One region of the Pseudomonas sp. EA_5y_Pfl2_R50 genome, then DNA from elsewhere that is predicted to be linked to it. Evidence: predicted binding sites of a transcription regulator. Region 1 holds the regulator's gene; each other region holds the start of a gene.
What was found. Region 1 encodes sigma-54, which starts transcription at its own class of promoters, with help from an activator protein. Its sites were predicted from a motif close to ANTGGCATNNANNTTGCTNT; they were not measured.
Positions count from the first base shown of each region.

Region 2: a site for sigma-54 is predicted at 3,902-3,921, ahead of glnA (glutamate--ammonia ligase). Genes of this name have one in related genera too.
Region 3: a site for sigma-54 is predicted at 1,801-1,820, ahead of AACY19_RS21870 (flagellar basal body rod protein FlgF). Genes of this name have one in related genera too.

Region 1 covers NZ_CAXAPT010000004.1:186,906-193,831, reverse strand. The annotation lists gene AACY19_RS08850 (KpsF/GutQ family sugar-phosphate isomerase) at 1-679, shown strand, start outside; gene AACY19_RS08845 (KdsC family phosphatase) at 679-1,203, shown strand; gene lptC (LPS export ABC transporter periplasmic protein LptC) at 1,212-1,784, shown strand; gene lptA (lipopolysaccharide transport periplasmic protein LptA) at 1,771-2,316, shown strand; gene lptB (LPS export ABC transporter ATP-binding protein) at 2,316-3,041, shown strand; gene AACY19_RS08825 (RNA polymerase factor sigma-54) at 3,228-4,721, shown strand; gene hpf (ribosome hibernation-promoting factor, HPF/YfiA family) at 4,795-5,103, shown strand; gene ptsN (PTS IIA-like nitrogen regulatory protein PtsN) at 5,115-5,579, shown strand; gene rapZ (RNase adapter RapZ) at 5,582-6,439, shown strand; gene AACY19_RS08805 (HPr family phosphocarrier protein) at 6,455-6,730, shown strand; gene AACY19_RS08800 (ZIP family metal transporter) at 6,769-6,926, opposite strand, start outside.
Region 2 covers NZ_CAXAPT010000002.1:204,037-210,962, reverse strand. The annotation lists gene AACY19_RS04225 (YkgJ family cysteine cluster protein) at 1-151, shown strand, start outside; gene typA (translational GTPase TypA) at 273-2,093, opposite strand; gene thiI (tRNA uracil 4-sulfurtransferase ThiI) at 2,233-3,687, opposite strand; gene glnA (glutamate--ammonia ligase) at 4,015-5,421, shown strand; gene AACY19_RS04205 (DUF4124 domain-containing protein) at 5,648-6,160, shown strand; gene AACY19_RS04200 (DUF4124 domain-containing protein) at 6,157-6,774, shown strand.
Region 3 covers NZ_CAXAPT010000013.1:181,814-188,739, reverse strand. The annotation lists gene AACY19_RS21875 (sigma-54-dependent transcriptional regulator) at 3-1,562, shown strand; gene AACY19_RS21870 (flagellar basal body rod protein FlgF) at 1,875-2,615, shown strand; gene flgG (flagellar basal-body rod protein FlgG) at 2,661-3,446, shown strand; gene flgH (flagellar basal body L-ring protein FlgH) at 3,499-4,194, shown strand; gene AACY19_RS21855 (flagellar basal body P-ring protein FlgI) at 4,222-5,310, shown strand; gene flgJ (flagellar assembly peptidoglycan hydrolase FlgJ) at 5,322-6,626, shown strand; gene flgK (flagellar hook-associated protein FlgK) at 6,651-6,926, shown strand, end outside.

The sequences.
Region 1 (6,926 bases):
GAACTCCGGCTCGACCAACGAAATCGTGACCCTGCTGCCGCTGATCAAACGCTTGGGCATCCAGCTGATCAGCGTTACCGGCAACCCGCAATCGCCGCTGGCCAGAGCCGCCGAGGTCAACCTCAATGTTCACGTCGAGCATGAGGCTTGCCCCTTGAACCTGGCGCCGACCTCCTCGACCACCGCAGCCCTGGTCATGGGCGACGCCCTGGCTGTTGCCCTGCTCGAAGCACGCGGTTTCACCGCAGAAGACTTCGCCTTCTCCCATCCGGGTGGAGCGCTTGGTCGCCGCCTGCTGCTGAAAGTGGAAAACGTCATGCATGCCGGTCAGGAGCTGCCGCAAGTACAACGCGGCACCCTGCTCAAGGACGCACTGATGGAAATGACCCGCAAGGGTCTGGGCATGACGGCCATCCTCGAGGCCGACGGCAAGCTCGCCGGGATCTTCACCGACGGTGATTTGCGCCGCACCCTGGATCGCAGCATCGACATCCGCAGCGCCACCATCGACCAGGTCATGACCGCTCACGGTAAAACTGCCCGGCCCGAGATGCTCGCCGCCGAAGCCCTGAAAATCATGGAAGACCATCGAATCAACGCACTGGTAGTCGTCGATGAGGAGGATCGCCCGATCGGCGCCTTCAACCTCTCCGACCTGCTGCGCGCAGGAGTCATGTAATGAGTAACGATCTGCTGCAACGCGGCAAAGCGATCAAACTGGCGGTTTTCGACGTCGACGGCGTACTCACTGACGGGCGCCTGTATTTCCTTGAAGACGGCAGCGAATTCAAGACCTTCAACACCCTCGACGGCCAAGGCATCAAAATGCTCATGAACGCCGGCGTGCAGACCGCTATCATCAGCGGTCGCAAGACGCCAGTGGTCGAGCGTCGGGCAAAAAATCTCGGCATCCCGCACCTGTTTCAAGGTCGTGAAGACAAATTGGTCGTTCTCGACGGTCTACTTGAGCAACTGGGCCTAAGCTATGAACAGGTCGCCTATCTCGGTGACGACCTGCCGGACCTGCCGGTGATCCGCCGCGTCGGCCTGGGCATGGCGGTTGCCAACGCTGCCGACTTCGTCCGCGAAAACGCCCACGGCGTGACACGGGCCCGTGGCGGCGAAGGTGCTGCCCGCGAATTCTGCGAATTGATCCTGCGCGCCCAGGGCCGCCTCGATGCAGCCAACGCCGCGTACTTGTGAGCCAAGCCATGTTTAGCAAAAAATTTCGTAACTTCCTGCTGTTCGGCTGCATCGCTGCGCTTTTCGCTGCGGTCGGCTACTGGAACATCAGCCCGGAACGCTTCCTCGACAAGCCACCGGTCACTTCGGTCGAGAACCCTGTCGACTGGTATGCGACCAACACGCATACCGTGCAATACCTGCCGGACGGCGGCGTACAGTACGAAATGACCTCCGACAAGGCCGAACATGTCAAGGCCACCGACATCACGCTGGTGACCAAACCCGATCTGAACATGTATCGCGGCACGGCTTTTCCGTGGCACGTGACCAGTGAACGCGGCGAAGTGAACTCGGGCGGTACTCAAGTTGAATTGATCGATTCGGTGCGCATAAAACGCACCGATGAAAAGAACCGCGATCTGCTGGTCACCTCCACGCGCATGACGGTGTTCCCGCAGGAGCAATATGCGCAGACCGAGCAACCCGTTAGAATCGACGGCGCCGGCGGTGTATCGACTGGCGTTGGAATGAAAGCGTACCTGAAGGAAAGCAGGATACACCTGCTATCGAACGTAAGAGGACAGTATGAGGCTCGTTAAAACCCTCCCTATTTTGCTCAGTCTGGGCGCAGCACTGGGAAGCGTGAGCGCCTGGGCTCTGCCGAACGATCAGCAGCAACCTATCCGCATTCAGGCCGACGACGCCCAACTGGACGACAAGAACGGCATCGCCACCTATAAAGGTGATGTGATCATCACCCAGGGTTCGATGATCGTAAAAGGCAACACGGTAACCATCACCCGCACCCCGGGCGGCGATATCGACGTGGTGACGTCGGTGGGCAACCTTGCCTACTTCGAACAGCTACAGACCGCCGGCGACAGCAAGCCTGTACAGGGCTGGGGCGTGACGATCCAGTACCACGCCGCGCAAAACCGCGTCGTGCTGATCGACAAGGCCAAGGTTGTCGACAAGGACAACAACACGACTCAGGGCGAGAAAATCGTCTATGACACCGTGAAGAAACTGGCCAGCGCCGGTCGCGCTACCGGCAGCAAGGTCACCGAGGCGCGTCCACGCATCGACATGGTGATCCAGCCGAAGAAGAAAACCGACGAGAAAACCCAGTAATGGCAACTCTGAAAGCTCAGCACCTGGCCAAGGCCTATAAAAGCCGCCAGGTTGTGCGTGACGTCAGCCTGTCGATCGACAGCGGCCAGATCGTCGGCCTGCTCGGTCCCAACGGCGCCGGCAAAACCACCTGCTTCTACATGATCGTCGGCCTGGTCCAGGCCGATCAGGGTCGCGTACTGATCGACGACCTGGACGTCAGCCACCAGCCCATGCACGGTCGCGCCAAGGCGGGTATCGGCTATCTGCCGCAAGAAGCGTCGATCTTCCGCAAACTGTCGGTGGCCGACAACATCATGGCGATCCTCGAGACCCGCCAGGAACTCGACAAGGCCGGCCGTCGCAAGGAACTGGAAAGCCTGCTGCAGGAATTCCATATCAGCCACATCCGCGACAACCTTGGCATGAGCCTGTCCGGTGGTGAACGCCGCCGGGTAGAAATTGCCCGCGCCCTGGCGACCGCGCCGAAATTCATTCTGCTCGACGAACCGTTCGCCGGTGTCGACCCGATCTCGGTCGGCGACATCAAACAGATCATCCATCACCTCAAGGCCAAAGGCATCGGCGTACTGATCACCGACCATAACGTGCGCGAGACCCTGGATATCTGCGAAACCGCTTATATCGTCAACGACGGTCAATTGATTGCCGAAGGCGACGCAGAAACCATCCTGGCCAATGACCTGGTCAAGGAAGTGTATCTGGGCCACGAATTCCGCCTGTAAGCACAACAATGCTTCGTGAGCGGTGCGTGCGCTGTATCGATTCAAGCAGTATTTAATACGCTTAATTGTTACAGCGCTCTAGGCAAACACTTCAGTTTCAGGCATATAATTTGCTTAAGTTTGGCGCTCCGGCGCCCTGTAGTGGATGGCGCATAGCGCCGGCGAATAAGGTGTTAAGCCCCTGCCATGAAACCATCGCTAGTCTTGAGAATGGGCCAGCAGCTGACGATGACACCGCAGCTGCAACAGGCCATCCGCCTGCTCCAATTGTCGACCCTGGATCTGCAACAGGAAATCCAGGAGGCTCTGGAATCCAATCCGATGCTCGAACGCCAGGAAGAAGGCGACGACTTCGACAACTCCGATCCCATGGCCGACAACGCCGAACAGAAGCCTAATACAGAGATCCAGGAACCTTCCTACCAGGAAACCGCCCCGACGGTGGACAATCTCGAGGACGGCGAATGGAACGAACGCATCCCCAACGAGCTTCCGGTCGATACCGCCTGGGAAGACGTCTACCAGACCAGCGCCAGCAGCCTGCCCAGCAACGATGATGACGAGTGGGACTTCACCACCCGCACATCCGCCGGCGAAAGCCTGCAAAGTCACCTGCTGTGGCAACTCAATCTCGCACCGATGTCCGACACCGATCGCCTGATCGCCGTTACCCTGATTGATTGCATCAACAATCAGGGCTATCTCGATGAGACCCTCGGAGAGATCCTTGAGGCGTTCGATCCGGAACTGGACATCGAGCTGGACGAAATCGAAGCCGTCCTGCATCGCATCCAGCAGTTCGAACCCGCCGGCATCGGCGCTCGCAACCTCGGCGAATGCCTGCTGCTGCAATTGCGCCAGTTACCCGCCAAGACCCCTTGGCTGGCGGAGGCGAAGCGCCTGGTCAGCGATTACATCGACCTGCTCGGCGGCCGCGACTACAGCCAGCTGATGCGCCGCATGAAGCTCAAGGAAGACGAGCTGCGCCAGGTCATCGAACTGGTGCAGAGCCTCAACCCGCGCCCGGGTTCGCAAATCGAGTCCACCGAAGCCGAATACGTTGTCCCCGACGTTATCGTGCGCAAGGACAACGAGCGCTGGCTGGTCGAACTCAATCAGGAATCGGTGCCGCGTCTGCGCGTCAATGCCCAGTACGCCGGTTTCGTCCGCCGTGCCGACACCAGCGCCGACAACACCTTCATGCGCAACCAGTTGCAGGAAGCGCGCTGGTTCATCAAGAGCCTGCAGAGCCGCAACGAAACCCTGATGAAAGTAGCCACCCAGATCGTCGAGCATCAGCGCGGTTTTCTGGAGTACGGCGACGAAGCCATGAAGCCGCTGGTTCTGCACGACATCGCTGAAGCGGTGGGCATGCACGAATCGACGATTTCCCGGGTGACTACGCAGAAATTCATGCATACCCCGCGCGGTATTTATGAACTGAAATACTTTTTCTCCAGCCACGTCAGCACCTCCGAAGGCGGCGAATGCTCGTCCACGGCGATCCGCGCGATCATCAAAAAACTGGTTGCAGCGGAAAATCAGAAAAAGCCGTTGAGTGACAGCAAGATCGCTGGTTTACTGGAGGCACAAGGCATTCAGGTGGCTCGCCGCACCGTCGCCAAGTACCGCGAATCCCTCGGGATCGCGCCTTCGAGCGAACGCAAGCGGTTGATGTAAGCCACGTTACAGCGTTCCAGTGGCAGGCTCTTCGGCCTGCCGCTTTATGCACTGGCAACGAAGGAGAAGCTGTATGCAAGTCAACATCAGTGGACACCAACTGGAAGTGACCCAACCTCTGCGTTCCTATATCGAGGAAAAACTCCAGCGACTGGAGCGCCATTTCGACAAGATAACCAACGTGCAAGTCACGATGTGCGTCGAAAAGCTCAAGCAGAAAATCGAAGCCACCTTGCATATACCCGGCAGCGAAGTGGTCGCCAACGCAGAAGATACCGACATGTACGCTGCGATCGACGCACTGACCGACAAGCTGGATCGCCAACTCAAAAAGCATAAGGAAAAGACCCAGAGCCTCCTCCAGGGCGCAACCGGTCGATAACCCCCCATTCCATGATCCGACTTGAAAGCATCCTGACCCCCGGCCGTTCCATCGTGAACGTGCCGGGCGGCAGTAAAAAGAAAGCCCTCGAACAAATTGCCAACCTGATCGCCCGGGAAGTCCCGGATCTGGAGATGCAAGATGTCTTCGAAGCGCTGGTTGCCCGTGAAAAACTCGGTTCCACCGGTTTTGGCAACGGCATCGCCATCCCTCACTGCCGCCTCAAGGGTTGCCAGTCGCCCATCAGCGCACTGATTCACCTTGAAGCCCCCATTGATTTCGATGCCATCGACGGCGCTCCCGTGGACCTGCTGTTTGTACTGCTGGTACCGGAAGCGGCGACCGAAGCGCACCTGGAACTGCTGCGACAGATCGCCAGCATGCTGGATCGCAAGGAAGTGCGCGAAAAACTTCGAAGCGCTCCGAGCAACGAAGCCTTGTACCAAGTCGTCGTGGACGAACAGAACGGGCACTAATCATGCGTTTGATCATCGTCAGTGGCCGCTCCGGCTCGGGTAAAAGTACCGCCCTGGATGTCCTCGAAGACAACGGTTACTACTGCATCGACAACCTGCCGGCAGGGTTGCTGCCGGAATTGGCCGAGCGCGCACTGATTCACACGGAACTCGCACAACCGCTGGTCGCCGTATCGATTGATGCGCGCAATCTGCCGAGTCACCTGACCCGCTTCCCCGAACTGCTTGAAGATGTCCGCAACAAGCACATCCAGTGCGACGTCCTGTATCTGGATGCCGACGAGGAAACCCTGCTCAAGCGGTTCTCCGAAACCCGCCGCCGCCACCCGCTGAGCAATGCCAACCGCTCGCTGGCAGAAGCGATCCAAGACGAAACCGCCCTGCTCGGCCCGATTGCCGACCTGGCCGACCTCAAAATCAACACCACCAATCTCAACCTGTACCAGTTACGTGACACGATCAAGTTGCGCCTGCTGAACCAGCCAGAGCCGGGCACGGCGTTTCTGGTCGAATCATTCGGCTTCAAGCGCGGCATGCCGGTGGACGCGGATCTGGTATTCGATGTGCGCTGCCTGCCCAATCCGTACTGGAAGCCGGAACTGCGCGCGCAATCGGGTCTCGATACGCCGGTGGCCGAATACCTTGCGGCACAGCCGGAAGTCGAAGAAATGTTTCAGGACATCTTTACCTACCTGCACAAGTGGCTGCCGCGCTTCGCCGCGAGCAACCGCGCCTACGTCACCATTGCCATTGGCTGCACCGGCGGGCATCACCGCTCCGTCTACCTGACCGAACGGCTTGGTCAGGCCCTGCAGAAAACCCTGAAGAACGTCCAGGTTCGCCACCGCGACCTCACTTAAAGGATTCACACCGCGATGCCTGCTTGTGAAATCGAAATCATCAACAAATTGGGTCTGCATGCCCGGGCATCGGCTAAATTTGTCGGCGTGGCCGGCAAGTATCCGGAGACGACGATAAGAGTCGGTCGCACGCCCGAGACAGCAGTGGACGGGAAAAGCATCATGGCGATGATGATGCTCGCGGCCGGCAAGGGCACCAAAATCCATTTGAGCACCGAAGGTGAACAGGCTGAGGATGCCATGAATGAATTGGTGAAGCTGATCAACAACTACTTCGACGAAGGCGGTTGATCCGCCAATCAGGGAGCTTGCTCCCTCATTGCCTCCAGTTACCCCAACGCCGTATCCATCACCATCATCAGACAGAACCCGATCAGCAAACCAAGACTCGCCAGCTTGTCATGACCATGGCGTCGCGACTCGGGTATCACTTCGTGAGTCACCACCAGCAGCATCGCCCCCGCCGCCAGTGCCAGACCTAATGGCA
Region 2 (6,926 bases), on a different contig from region 1:
GGATCGTAAGAGCCGCCTGTGCACCATTTATGACAAGCGCCCGGATACCTGCCGCAATCACCCGAAGATCGGGCCGCGGCCGGGGTATTGCGCGTACAAGCCGAAGGAAGTCGAGCGCGTGCAGAACTCGCGGTCGATCGAGAAGTTCTGATCTGCCCTGAAATTTTCGGCGGCTGCTCGCGAAAGGGCCGGCACAAACAACGCGTAAACCCCAGACAAACAAAAACGCCCCCGGTCTCGCGACCGGGGGCGTTTTTTATTCCAGGGCTAAATTACGCCTTGGCTTTCTTGGCAGCGCGGGTACGCTCGCTTTCGTCCAGGATCTTCTTGCGAAGACGGATGGACTTAGGAGTCACTTCGCACAGCTCGTCTTCCTGGATGTATTCCAGAGCCTGTTCCAGGGTGAAGCGAACAGGTGGGACCAGAGCGATGGTTTCGTCTTTACCCGAAGCACGCATGTTGTCGAGCTTCTTGCCTTTGGTAGGGTTTACACCCAGGTCGTTGTCGCGGCTGTTCTGACCAACGATTTGACCGTTGTAGATCTCCTGGCCGTGTTCTACGAACAGCTTGCCACGAGCCTGCAGGGTTTCCAGCGAGTAGGTCAGTGCCTTGCCGGTTTCAACCGAAACCAGAACGCCGTTCTGACGGCCGGACATGTGGCCCGACTTGACGGTGTCGTAACGGTCGAAGATCGAGGTCAGGATGCCAGCACCGTTGGTCAGGGTCAGGAACTGGTTACGGAAACCAATCAGACCGCGAGCAGGGATGTTGTATTCCAGACGAACACGGCCCTTGCCATCCGGCACCATGTTGGTCAGGTCGCCTTTACGCAGACCCATCTCTTCCATGACCTTGCCCTGCGAATCTTCAGGGATGTCGATGGTCACGTTTTCGAACGGTTCCTGTTTCACGCCGTTCACTTCACGAATGATTACTTCAGGACGGCCCAGGGCCAGCTCGAAGCCTTCGCGACGCATGGTTTCGATCAGTACCGAGAGGTGCAGCTCACCACGGCCGGAAACCTTGAACTTGTCAGCGCTGTCGCCTTCTTCAACTTTCAGGGCAACGTTGTACAGCAGCTCTTTGTCCAGACGATCCTTGATGTTACGGGAAGTCACGAACTTGCCTTCTTTACCGCAGAATGGCGAGTCGTTTACCTGGAAGGTCATGGAAACGGTTGGCTCGTCAACGGTCAGCGGCTTCATCGCTTCAACAGTCAGTGGGTCGCACAGAGTGTCGGAGATGAACAGCTCGTCGAAGCCGCTGATGCAGACGATGTCGCCGGCCGCTGCTTCTTCAACGTCAACACGGTGCAGACCGTGGTGACCCATCAGCTTCAGGATACGACCGTTGCGGCGCTTGCCTTCGGCGTCGATGGCGACAACCGGAGTGTTTGGCTTGACGCGGCCACGAGCGATACGGCCAACACCGATAACACCCAGGAAGCTGTTGTAGTCCAGAGCGGAAATCTGCATCTGGAACGGACCGTCACGGTCAACGGCCGGAGGCGGAACGTGGTCAACAACTGCCTGGTACAGAGCAGTCATGTCTTCGCCCATGGCGGTGTGGTCCAGACCGGCAATGCCGTTCAGGGCCGAGGCGTAAACAACCTGGAAGTCCAGTTGTTCTTCGGTAGCACCGAGGTTGTCGAACAGGTCGAAGATCTGGTCCAGAACCCAGTCCGGACGCGCGCCTGGACGGTCAACCTTGTTGATGACCACGATTGGACGCAGGCCGGCTTCGAAAGCCTTCTTGGTCACGAAACGGGTTTGCGGCATAGGGCCGTCTTGAGCGTCAACCAGCAGCAGAACGGAGTCAACCATCGACATTACACGTTCAACTTCGCCGCCGAAGTCGGCGTGGCCCGGGGTGTCCACGATGTTGATGTGGTAGCCGTTCCAGTTGATGGCGGTGTTTTTCGCCAGAATGGTAATACCGCGCTCTTTTTCCTGGTCGTTGGAGTCCATCACGCGCTCGTCGTTGAGCTCGTTGCGCTCCAGAGTGCCGGATTGACGCAGGAGTTTGTCTACCAGGGTGGTTTTACCATGGTCAACGTGGGCAATGATGGCGATGTTGCGTAGATTTTCGATCACTTGTGTATCTCGATCAGAGGATTCGGTTTGCTGACAAGTCTTGGCAGCGATTAGCAGTAGTGTCCGGCATGGCCGTTACAGCTTGACGGCGGTGTCGGGGGGCCGGTGACGCAGGCCACAGGCAAACAGCCCCGGGCACTTAGCTCGGTCGATAAACGCGCACATTGGCATGCCCCTCACTGAGCAAATGGTGAGCATGCAGGCGACTCATCACGCCTTTGTCGCAATACAGCAGGTACTGGCGAGTCGGGTCCAGCTCCTTGAAACGAGCGTTCACTGCGTAGAACGGCATCGTCTGTACTTCTACGCCAGCGAGTTCCAGCGGCTCATCCTCGGCGGCATCCGGGTGACGGATGTCGATCACGATCTGGCCGGCCAGTGCTTCGCTGACTTCTTCAATCTGTACGTCCTGGCCCAATTCGTCGATCACCCGATCGATCGGCACCAGCTTGGCGTTTTCGAGCGCACGCTCGAGCACCGCCATGTCGAATTCTTTCTCTTCATGCTCAACGCGACCGCGTTTGGCGGCAGTCTTCGGGTTGACCGAAATGACCCCGCAGTACTCCGGCATGTGCCGGGCGAAATCGGCGGTGCCAATTTCGTTCGCCGTGTCGATGATGTCCTGCTTGTGCGCCACGATCAGCGGACGCAGGACCAGCTTGTCGGTCACGCAGTCGATCACCGACAGGTTCGGCAGGGTCTGGCTCGACACCTGGGAAATCGCTTCGCCGGTGACCAGCGCTTCGATGTGCAGGCGGTCGGCGATGTTGGAAGCCGCGCGCAACATCATACGCTTCAATACGACGCCCATATGACTGTTATCGACTTTGCCGAGAATTTCGCCCAACACTTCTTCGAACGGAACACTGACAAATAGCACGCGTTGCGAGCTGCCGTACTTCTTCCAGATGAAATGCGCGACTTCCATCACGCCCAGTTCATGAGCACGACCGCCCAGATTGAAGAAGCAGAAATGCGTCATCAGGCCGCGTCGAATGATCTGGTAGGCCGCAACGGTCGAGTCAAAGCCGCCTGACATCAAAACCAGCGTCTGCTCCAGGGCGCCGAGCGGGTAACCGCCGATGCCGTTGTGCTGGCTGTGGATGACAAACAACCGTTTGTCGCGAACTTCGATGCGCACTTCGATTTCCGGCGCTTTCAGGTCGATCCCGGCCGCACCGCACTCACGGCGCAGCTTGCTGCCGACGTATTTTTCGACGTCCATCGAGCTGAAGGTGTGCTTGCCGGCACGCTTGCAGCGCACCGAGAAAATCTTCCCGGCCAGCGCATCGCCGTAGTGCTGCTTGCACTTTTCGGTGATGTCGTCGAAGTCGCCCAGCGGGTACTCGTCGATCTGCAGAAAGTGCGCGATACCGGGCATGCAGGTCAGGCGCTCGCCCATCTCTTTCAAGGCTTTGGGATCGGTGACGCGGGTTTCCAGCTCGAGATTGTCCCACACACCGTTCACCACCACGGCCGGGTCCAGGTCACGGAGCACGGTGCGGATGTTCTTGGCCAACTGGCGGATGAATTTCGTCCGGACAGGTCGGCTTTTGATGGTGATCTCGGGGAAGACTTTTACGATTAGTTTCATGAAAACAGCGCGCGAACGGCCAGCCGAAAAAGGGGGGCGCGGATTATAGCGGAAATTGCTCAAGGTTTAACCAGTTAATGTGCAGAAGGTTTTGCATGCACCAAAACGGTTCACTTTGTGATGAAGACGCTACATTAAAGGGCGAGATTTTCTTCATTAAGACGCTTTGCACCTTAATAAGCGTGAATTTGGGGCAAAAAACCCATGCTGGGGCACTGGCATGCAATTTGCTCCCTTGTGAGGCAGGTTGCCTTGGCAGAGTATTCGCGCCGGCATCACCACTATTAAGGGCATCCACTACCAGCCCTAATTCACCCGGAGGACACTATGTCGAAGTCGGTTCAACTCATCAAAGATCATGACGTCAAGTGGATTGATCTGCGCTTCACGGACACCAAAGGCACTCAGCACCACGTGACCATGCCGGCTCGCGATGCGCTGGAAGACGACTTCTTCGAAGTCGGCAAGATGTTCGACGGTTCCTCCATCGCTGGCTGGAAAGGCATCGAAGCCTCCGACATGATCCTGCTGCCGGACGACGAAACGGCCGTTCTCGACCCGTTCACCGAAGACGCCACACTGATCATCGTGTGCGACATCATCGAACCTTCGACCATGCAAGGTTACGACCGCGACCCGCGCGCCATCGCGCACCGCGCCGAGGAATACCTGAAGACCACCGGTATCGGTGACACCGTATTCGCCGGTCCAGAGCCAGAGTTCTTCATCTTCGACGAAGTGAAGTTCAAGTCCGACATCTCCGGTTCGATGTTCAAGATCTACTCCGAACAAGGTTCCTGGATGTCCGATCAGGACATCGAAGGCGGCAACAAAGGCCACCGCCCAGGTATCAAAGGTGGTTACTTCCCGGTTCCGCCGTTCGACCACGACCACGAAATCCGTACTGCCATGTGCAACGCACTGGAAGAAATGGGTCAGACCGTTGAAGTGCACCACCACGAAGTGGCCACTGCCGGTCAGAACGAAATCGGCGTCAAGTTCAACACTCTGGTGAAGAAGGCCGACGAGGTTCAAACCCTGAAGTACGTTGTGCACAACGTTGCCGACGCTTACGGCCGCACCGCGACCTTCATGCCGAAGCCACTGTACGGTGACAACGGTTCGGGCATGCACGTGCACATGTCCATCGCCAAAGATGGCAAGAACACCTTCGCTGGCGAAGGCTATGCCGGCCTGTCGGAAACCGCTCTGTACTTCATCGGCGGCATCATCAAGCACGGTAAGGCCCTGAACGGCTTCACCAACCCGGCCACCAACTCCTACAAGCGTCTGGTGCCAGGCTTCGAAGCACCGGTAATGCTGGCCTACTCGGCTCGCAACCGTTCCGCCTCGATCCGTATTCCTTACGTCAACAGCCCACGTGGCCGTCGTATCGAAGCACGTTTCCCGGACCCGGCTGCCAACCCTTACCTGGCTTTCGCAGCACTGCTGATGGCCGGCCTGGACGGTATCCAGAACAAGATCCACCCAGGCGATGCGGCCGACAAGAACCTGTACGACCTGCCACCTGAAGAGGCGAAAGAGATCCCACAAGTTTGCGGCAGCCTGAAAGAAGCCCTGGAAGAGCTGGACAAGGACCGTGCGTTCCTGACCAAGGGCGGCGTGTTCTCCGACGACTTCATCGACGCTTACATCGCGCTGAAATCGGAAGAAGAAATCAAGGTCCGCACCTTCGTACACCCACTGGAATATGAGCTGTACTACAGCTGCTGATCCGGTAGCGCCGCGCGACGCGGCGTGACAGAAAGAGGCCTCCTTCGGGAGGCCTTTTTTATTGCCTTCCATTTATGGGCTCACGCAAATCCCGTGTGGGAGCGGGCTTGCTCGCTCCCACAGGGCAATTGTGGTGTTTGAATGATCTCTCGATGTGTAGCGAGTTGGGCCATCCGCCGCGACTGTCCTATGCTGCACCCCATCGCGTTCAATCCCGGTCGATTTCATGGGTCGCATCGTTCTCTACATTCTGCTGCTGATCGCCCTGCCCGCCGTCGCGCAGATCTACAAGTACACCGACGCCAACGGCAACACGGTGTACAGCGATCATTCGCCCGACGGCGTGCAGGCGCAACCGGTGGAGCTGCCGCCAATCAACAGCGTCGAGACCCAGGCACCGGGCACGCCGCCCGCGCCTGAAGCCGACAACCGCCAACCCGCACGGAGCGCCTACGACACTCTCGAGCTCGTCGGCCTGCCCACCGAAGAAGCGTTGCGTGCCAATAACGGCACGTTCACCGTCCAGGTGCTGATCAAGCCGCGCCTGCAACCTCCCCACCAATTGAGGCTGGTTCTGGATGACGAACCCTACGGTCAGCCGAGCAACGTGCCGATCCTGCAACTGGTGAACGTTGATCGCGGGGAGCATCGTCTTGCCGTGCAGGTGATCGACGGCCAAGCGATCATCCAGCAGAGCCCGGCGCTGGTGTTCACCGTGCAGCGGGTGCACAGGCCATGAGGATTTTCTGGCTGATGCTGTGCCTGTTCGCCCTGCCCGTTTCGGCGGAGGTCTTCACCTATGTCGATGCTCAGGGCAATCGTGTCTACACCGACCAGCCGCGCGGCAACGCCAAACGCGTACCGGTCGCGACCAGTAATCGCATGTCGGCCAACCCCACCGCTGCAGCACCGATCAGCACTGCAAAAAAGATCGCGGAACCACCCTTGTTTCACTACGACATGCTGCGCATCCTGATTCCCGAACCAGACGCAACCATTCGCAGCAGCGCGGGTGAGGTGATCGTCAGCGTCACCAGCGAACCAGGCTTGCAGCGGGGCCATCGCTATCGCCTGCTGCTGGACGGCCAGGCCACTGGCGAGCCGGGCCTGAGTCCGGTATTCCCGCTGAACAACATCGACCGTGGCAGCCATAACCTGTCGGTGGAAGTCCTTGATGAGCAGGGCCGCACCGTCGAACGTACTGCCAACCAGCCCTTTCACATGCAGCGCATCTCGCTTGCGCAGAAACGCCAGATCAAACCCTGCGTCACCGCAGACTACGGCGTGCGCCCGGAATGCCCTCTGAAAGACAAACCCGAAGAGCCGAAAAACCCCTTCCTGCGTTTCTTCTAACGCCGCTCAGCTTTGCGCACTATATTGGTGCAACAGACTGCACCGTACTCACATTCCAACCCATTTTGGTTCGAAACTTCCCGTTCGTGCTGGCCGGATGCCACGCAAACGAGCGTCAAACGCCTGTTTCAGGCGACGAACGCTTCTTTTCG
Region 3 (6,926 bases), on a different contig from region 1:
CTATGCGCATCAAAGTCCATTGCCAGAACCGCATCGGCATCCTGCGCGACATCCTCAATCTGCTCGTGGAATACGGGATCAACGTCGCGCGCGGCGAGGTCGGTGGTGAGCATGGCAATGCGATTTACCTGCACTGCCCGAACCTCATCAACATCCAGTTTCAGGCACTGCGTCCCAAGTTCGAGGCGATTGCCGGGGTGTTCGGCGTCAAGCGGGTCGGGTTGATGCCGAGCGAGCGGCGGCATATGGAGCTGAACGCCTTGCTCGGCGCGCTGGAGTTTCCGGTGTTGTCGATCGACATGGGCGGCTCGATTGTCGCGGCCAACCGCGCGGCGGCGCAGTTGCTGGGGGTGCGGGTCGATGAAGTGCCGGGCATTCCTTTGTCACGCTACGCCGAAGATTTCGACTTGCCGGAACTGGTGCGTGCCAATAAATCGCGGATCAACGGCATGCGCGTCAAGGTCAAGGGCGACATCTTTCTCGCCGACATCGCCCCGCTGCAATCGGAACACGACGACAGCGAAGCCATGGCCGGCGCCGTGTTGACCCTGCATCGAGCGGATCGCGTTGGTGAGCGTATCTACAATGTGCGCAAGCAGGAGTTGCGCGGCTTCGACAGCATTTTCCAGAGCTCGAAAGTCATGGCAGCGGTGGTGCGCGAGGCGCGGCGCATGGCGCCCCTCGACGCGCCGCTATTGATTGAAGGTGAAACCGGAACGGGTAAAGAGTTGCTCGCACGCGCCTGCCACCTCGCCAGCCCGCGCGGGCAGTCGCCGCTGATGGCGCTCAATTGCGCAGGTTTGCCGGAATCAATGGCCGAAACCGAACTGTTCGGCTACGGCCCTGGTGCCTTTGAAGGGGCGCGCGCCGAAGGCAAGCTCGGCCTGCTGGAATTGACGGCGGGCGGCACGTTGTTCCTCGATGGCGTCGGCGAAATGAGTCCGCGTCTGCAAGTGAAGCTGTTGCGCTTTCTGCAGGACGGCTGCTTCCGTCGCGTCGGCAGTGATGAAGAGGTATATCTGGATGTGCGAGTGATCTGCGCGACTCAGGTCGATTTGTCCGAGCTCTGCGCACGGGGCGAGTTTCGCCAGGATTTGTATCACCGCTTGAACGTGCTGTCCCTGCATATCCCGCCGCTGCGCGAATGCCTCGACGGGTTGACGCCGCTGGTCGAACACTTTCTCGATCAGGCCAGTCGGCAGATCGGTTGTTCACTGCCGAAACTGGCCCCGGCGGCGATGGACCGGCTCAGCCATTACCACTGGCCGGGCAACGTGCGGCAACTGGAAAACGTGTTGTTCCAGGCGGTGTCGCTGTGCGACGGCGGCACGGTGAAGGCCGAGCATATTCGTTTGCCGGATTACGGTGTGCGTCAGCCGCTTGGCGATTTTTCTCTGGAGGGCGGGTTGGACGAGATTGTCGGGCGCTTCGAGAAAGCCGTACTGGAGCGCTTGTATTCCGAGCATCCGAGCAGTCGGCAGTTGGGCAAGCGGCTCGGGGTTTCGCACACGACGATTGCCAATAAGCTGCGCGAATATGAAGTCGGTAAAACCGGGTTGTAGCTCACGGGATGTATTGTCTGTAATGGCCTCTTCGCGGGCAGGCTCGCTCCCATAGGGGGATGCATTTCAAATGTGGGAGCGAGCCTGCTCGCGAAAGCGATAGTCCAGGCAACCTTAGCGCCAGACATTGCCACCTACCGGCATAACACCGCCGGTTTTTCGACTTCGATACATTTCCAGTTTCCCCGCAAAATCCTCCAAGTCCTTTGTTTACCGGGTCTCGCACCGCCAGAAAAAAGTTGGTCTGCAAATTGCTTATGGCTCAGCAGTACAGCGGTGGGCGGCAAACGTCCGGCATGCAGAGGAAAGAGTGTGGACAAGTACCTTTATGTGGCAATGACCGGCGCCAGCCAGAACGCACTGGCGCAAAAGGCTCATGCCAACAACCTGGCGAACATCTCTACCAACGGTTTTCAGCGCGACCTGGAGCAGGCGCGTTCGATGCCGGTGTTTGGTGACAGCTTTCCGGCGCGTGCGTTTGCGATGAGCGAACGTCCGGCCACCGACTTCACGCCGGGCTCGCTGGTGCAGACCGGTCGTGACCTCGACGTTGCGGTGACCGGCAACGGTTTTATCGCCGTGCAGAACCCTAACGGCGGTGAAAGCTACGTGCGCACCGGCAGCCTCAATATCGACGCCCTCGGCGTACTGCGCGCCGGCAACGGCATGCCGGTGCTCGGCAATGGCGGGCCGATTGCCGTGCCGCCAGAGCAGCAGGTCGAAGTCGGTGAAGACGGCACCATCAGTATTCGTGCGATGGGCGAAGGCCCGCGCGTCATGGCGGAAGTCGACCGGATCAAGCTGGTCAACCCGGACATCAAGAATATGAACAAAGGCCTCGACGGCTCGATTTACACCAAGGACGGCCAGCCTGCGCCGGCCGATGCCAACGTCAAACTGGTGTCGGGATTCCTTGAGTCGAGCAACGTCAACGCCGTGGAAGAAATGACGTCGGTGCTGGCCCTGGCCAAGCAGTTCGAATTGCACGTCAAGATGATGAACACCGCCAAAGACGACGACCAGGCCATGGCTCGGGTCTTGCAGATCAGCTAATTATCAGAACGTCGCGCCGTAAAACAGGCGCACGAGGAGAATCGAATGCTTCCGGCTCTATGGGTTGCCAAAACCGGTCTGTCCGCCCAGGACACCAACCTGACCACCATTTCCAACAACCTGGCGAACGTCTCGACCACGGGTTTCAAACGTGACCGCGCCGAGTTCCAGGACCTGCTGTACCAGATCAAGCGTCAGCCTGGCGCTCAGTCGACCCAGGACAGCGAACTGCCGTCGGGTCTGCAACTGGGTACCGGTGTGCGCATTGTCGGCACGCAGAAAAACTTCACCGCCGGCAGCCTGCAAACCACCGAGCAGCCGCTGGACATGGCCATCGACGGTCGCGGTTTCTTCCAGATCCTGCAACCGGACGGCACCACGTCCTACACCCGCGACGGCACCTTCCACCTCGACTCCAACGGCCAGATCGTCAACGCCAGCGGTTTCGCGCTGGAGCCGGCCATCGTGATCCCGAACAACGCGCAGAGCTTCACCGTCGGCACTGACGGCACCGTGTCCATCACTGTTCCGGGCAACCCGGCTGCACAGGTGATCGGCAACCTGCAAACCGCCGACTTCATCAACCCGGCCGGTCTGCAAGCCGTGGGCAACAACCTGTTCCTGGAAACCGCTGCTTCCGGCGCGCCGCAAATCGGCACCCCAGGCCTGAACGGTTTCGGCACCACGCTGCAAAACACCCTGGAAAGTTCCAACGTCAGCACCGTTGAAGAGATGGTCAACATGATCACCACTCAGCGCGCCTACGAGATGAACTCCAAGGTGATCTCCACCGCCGACCAGATGCTCTCGTTCGTAACGCAGAATCTGTAATCAAGTCTATGGGGTGGCCCTGAGGCTGCCTGCAACACCGTGAGGTAGGGTCATGAAACGCTTCGTATCTGTTCTGGCATTGGGTGGGGTCGTCTCGCTCGCGGGCTGCGTCGCACCGACGCCCAAGCCCAATGACCCTTACTATGCTCCGGTGTTGCCGCGCACGCCGTTGCCGGCAGCGGCCAACAATGGCTCGATCTATCAGGCCGGCTTCGAGCAGAATCTGTACAGCGACCGCAAGGCGTTCCGTGTCGGTGACATCATCACCATTACCCTGAACGAGCGCACGCAGGCGAGCAAAAACGCCAACTCGCAGATGGACAAGAACAGCGACAACTCGATCGGTCTGACCTCGCTGTTCGGCTCCAGCCTGACGACCAACAATCCGATTGGTGGCGGTGACCTGAGCCTTAACGCCGGCTACAGCGCTGATCGCTCGACAAAGGGTGACGCAAAATCGGGGCAGAGCAACAGCCTGACCGGTTCGATCACTGTGACCGTCGCCGACGTGTTGCCCAACGGCATCATCGCTGTGCGCGGCGAGAAGTGGCTGACCCTCAATACTGGTGACGAACTGGTGCGCATTGCCGGCATGGTCCGCGCTGATGACATCGCGACTGACAACACAGTGTCGTCGACCCGCGTCGCCGATGCCCGTATCACCTATTCGGGTACCGGCGCGTTCGCCGATACGAGTCAGCCAGGCTGGTTCGACCGTTTCTTCCTCAGCCCGCTGTTCCCTTTCTAGGTGGCTACGTTGAATCTGAAAAGCTTCATGCTGGCGGCGGCCCTGATGTCCGCAGCCTTTGGTGCCCACGCCGAGCGATTGAAAGACATCGCCAGTATTTCCGGTGTGCGTTCCAACCAGTTGATCGGTTACGGCCTGGTGGTCGGGCTTAACGGCACCGGCGACCAGACGACGCAAACCCCGTTCACCCTGCAGACCTTCAACAACATGCTCTCGCAGTTCGGCATCAAGGTGCCGCCGGGATCGGGCAACGTGCAGCTGAAAAACGTCGCGGCGGTGTCGGTCAGTGCCGATCTGCCGGCGTTCGCCAAGCCGGGTCAGCAGGTCGACATCACCGTGTCTTCCATCGGTAACTCCAAGAGCCTGCGCGGCGGCACCTTGTTGCTGACCCCGCTCAAGGGTATCGACGGCAACGTCTACGCCATCGCCCAGGGCAACCTGGTGGTCGGTGGTTTCGATGCCGAAGGTCGTGACGGTTCGAAGATCACGGTCAACGTTCCCTCGGCCGGTCGTATTCCCGGCGGTGCGTCGGTGGAGCGTTCGGTGCCGAGCGGTTTCAACCAGGGCAACAGCCTGACGCTGAACCTCAACCGCTCCGACTTCACCACCGCCAAGCGCATCGTCGACAAGATCAACGACATGCTCGGCCCTGGCGTCGCTCAAGCGATTGATGGCGGCTCGATCCGTGTGACTGCGCCGCTCGATCCGAGCCAGCGTGTCGACTACTTGTCGATCCTGGAAAACCTCGAAGTCGATCCGGGTCAGGCGGTGGCGAAAGTCATCATCAACTCGCGCACCGGCACCATCGTCATCGGCCAGAACGTCAAGGTTTCGCCGGCCGCCGTCACCCACGGCAGCCTGACCGTGACCATCACCGAAGACCCTATCGTCAGCCAGCCTGGCCCGTTGTCCAACGGACAGACCGCTGTGGTGCCGCGCTCGCGCGTCAATGCCGAGCAGGAAGCCAAACCGATGTTCAAGTTCGGCCCGGGCACCACCCTCGACGAGATCGTGCGTGCGGTGAACCAGGTCGGCGCGGCACCGGGTGACTTGATGGCGATCCTCGAAGCACTGAAGCAGGCCGGCGCATTGCAAGCCGACCTGATCGTGATCTGAGGACGACCACCATGGATATGCGCAAAGGCAGTCTGGTTGACACGGGTGATTCGGGGTCGTACTCCGACCTCAATCGTCTGAATCAGCTCAAGGTCGGCGACAAGAACAGTGATGCGAACATGCGCAAGGTTGCGCAGGAATTCGAATCGTTGTTCATCGGGGAAATGCTCAAGTCGATGCGTTCGGCCACCGAGACTCTCGGTCAGGACAATCCGCTCAACACGCCGGCCGCCAAGCAATATCAGGAAATGGCTGACCAGCAATTGGCCGTTTCCATGTCCCGCGAGGGCGGTGGTATTGGTCTGGCTGACGTGCTGTTGCGCCAGATGCAGAAGAACAAACCGCTGGCGCCGGGTGAGGCTGCTGCTGCGTCCGCCGCCAAGCAGGAAGAAGCCAGGGCGAAAGCCGCTGCCGTGGCCACGCCGATTGCTGCTGGCACGACCGCCGTCAATGGCCCGTTGTCGCGCGTCAATGGCGAGCGTCCGCTGTGGGCTTCGCGTTCCGGGCGTGTGTCGAACAGCGCCGACGTCTCCCACAGCAATGACATGGCGATGATCAACAAGCGTCGCCTGGCATTGCCGCCCAAACTCGCGGATCGCTTGCTCGCCGGTCTGGTGCCTTCGGCCACGACCAATGCCACACCAGCGCCCAATACCCTGTTGCCGCATGCCACTCACGCTGTCGCGACGGGCTCCGGTCCGTTGTACAACGGCGACTGGCTGGCCCGCGCCGAAAGCGAAAAAGCTGCCGGCGGGCAAATGCAGGTTTATGGTCGCGCCATGGCACAAATTCCGCTGGCACCGGCAAAGAAAGCCTTCAGCTCGGCCGACGAATTCGTCAACACCATGCTGCCGATGGCCAAGGAAGCCGCCGACCGTATCGGCGTCGATCCGCGTTATCTGGTGGCCCAGGCTGCGCTGGAAACCGGTTGGGGCAAATCGGTCATGCGCGCCCAGGATGGCAGCAGCAGTCACAACCTGTTCGGCATCAAGGCGAGCGCCAACTGGAAGGGCGATTCGGCCCGGGCAATCACCAGCGAGTTCCGCGACGGGCAGATGGTCAAGGAGACGGCCCAGTTCCGTTCCTACGCCTCGTACAAGGACAGCTTCCACGATCTGGTGACGTTGCTGCAGAGCAATAATCGCTATCAAGATGTCGTGAAGTCTGCCGATAACCCAGAACAGTTTGTGCGTGAGTTGCAAAAGGCCGGTTACGCCACCGACCCGAACTACGCGACAAAGATTTCGCAGATTGCCAAGCAGATGAACAGTTTCCAAAACTACGCTGCGGCGGGTGTATCCACCACGCCTTTATAAGGCACAAGGTATAAGGTCTGAACCATGAGTTTGCTCAATATCGGGATGTCGGGACTGTCGGCCAGCCAGTCCTCTTTGGCTACGACAGGCAACAACATTGCCAACGTCGACACCGCCGGTTATTCGCGTCAGCAAACCGTGCAGGGCACCAAGTCCTCGCAGCAGTTCGGCACCGTCTTCATCGGCACAGGCACGACCCTGGCTGACGTGCGCCGGGTCTACAACTCGTACCTGGAAAGCCAGTTGCGCACCGCGACTTCGCTCGACAGCGAGTCGGCTTCGTTCCTGAAACAAGCCACG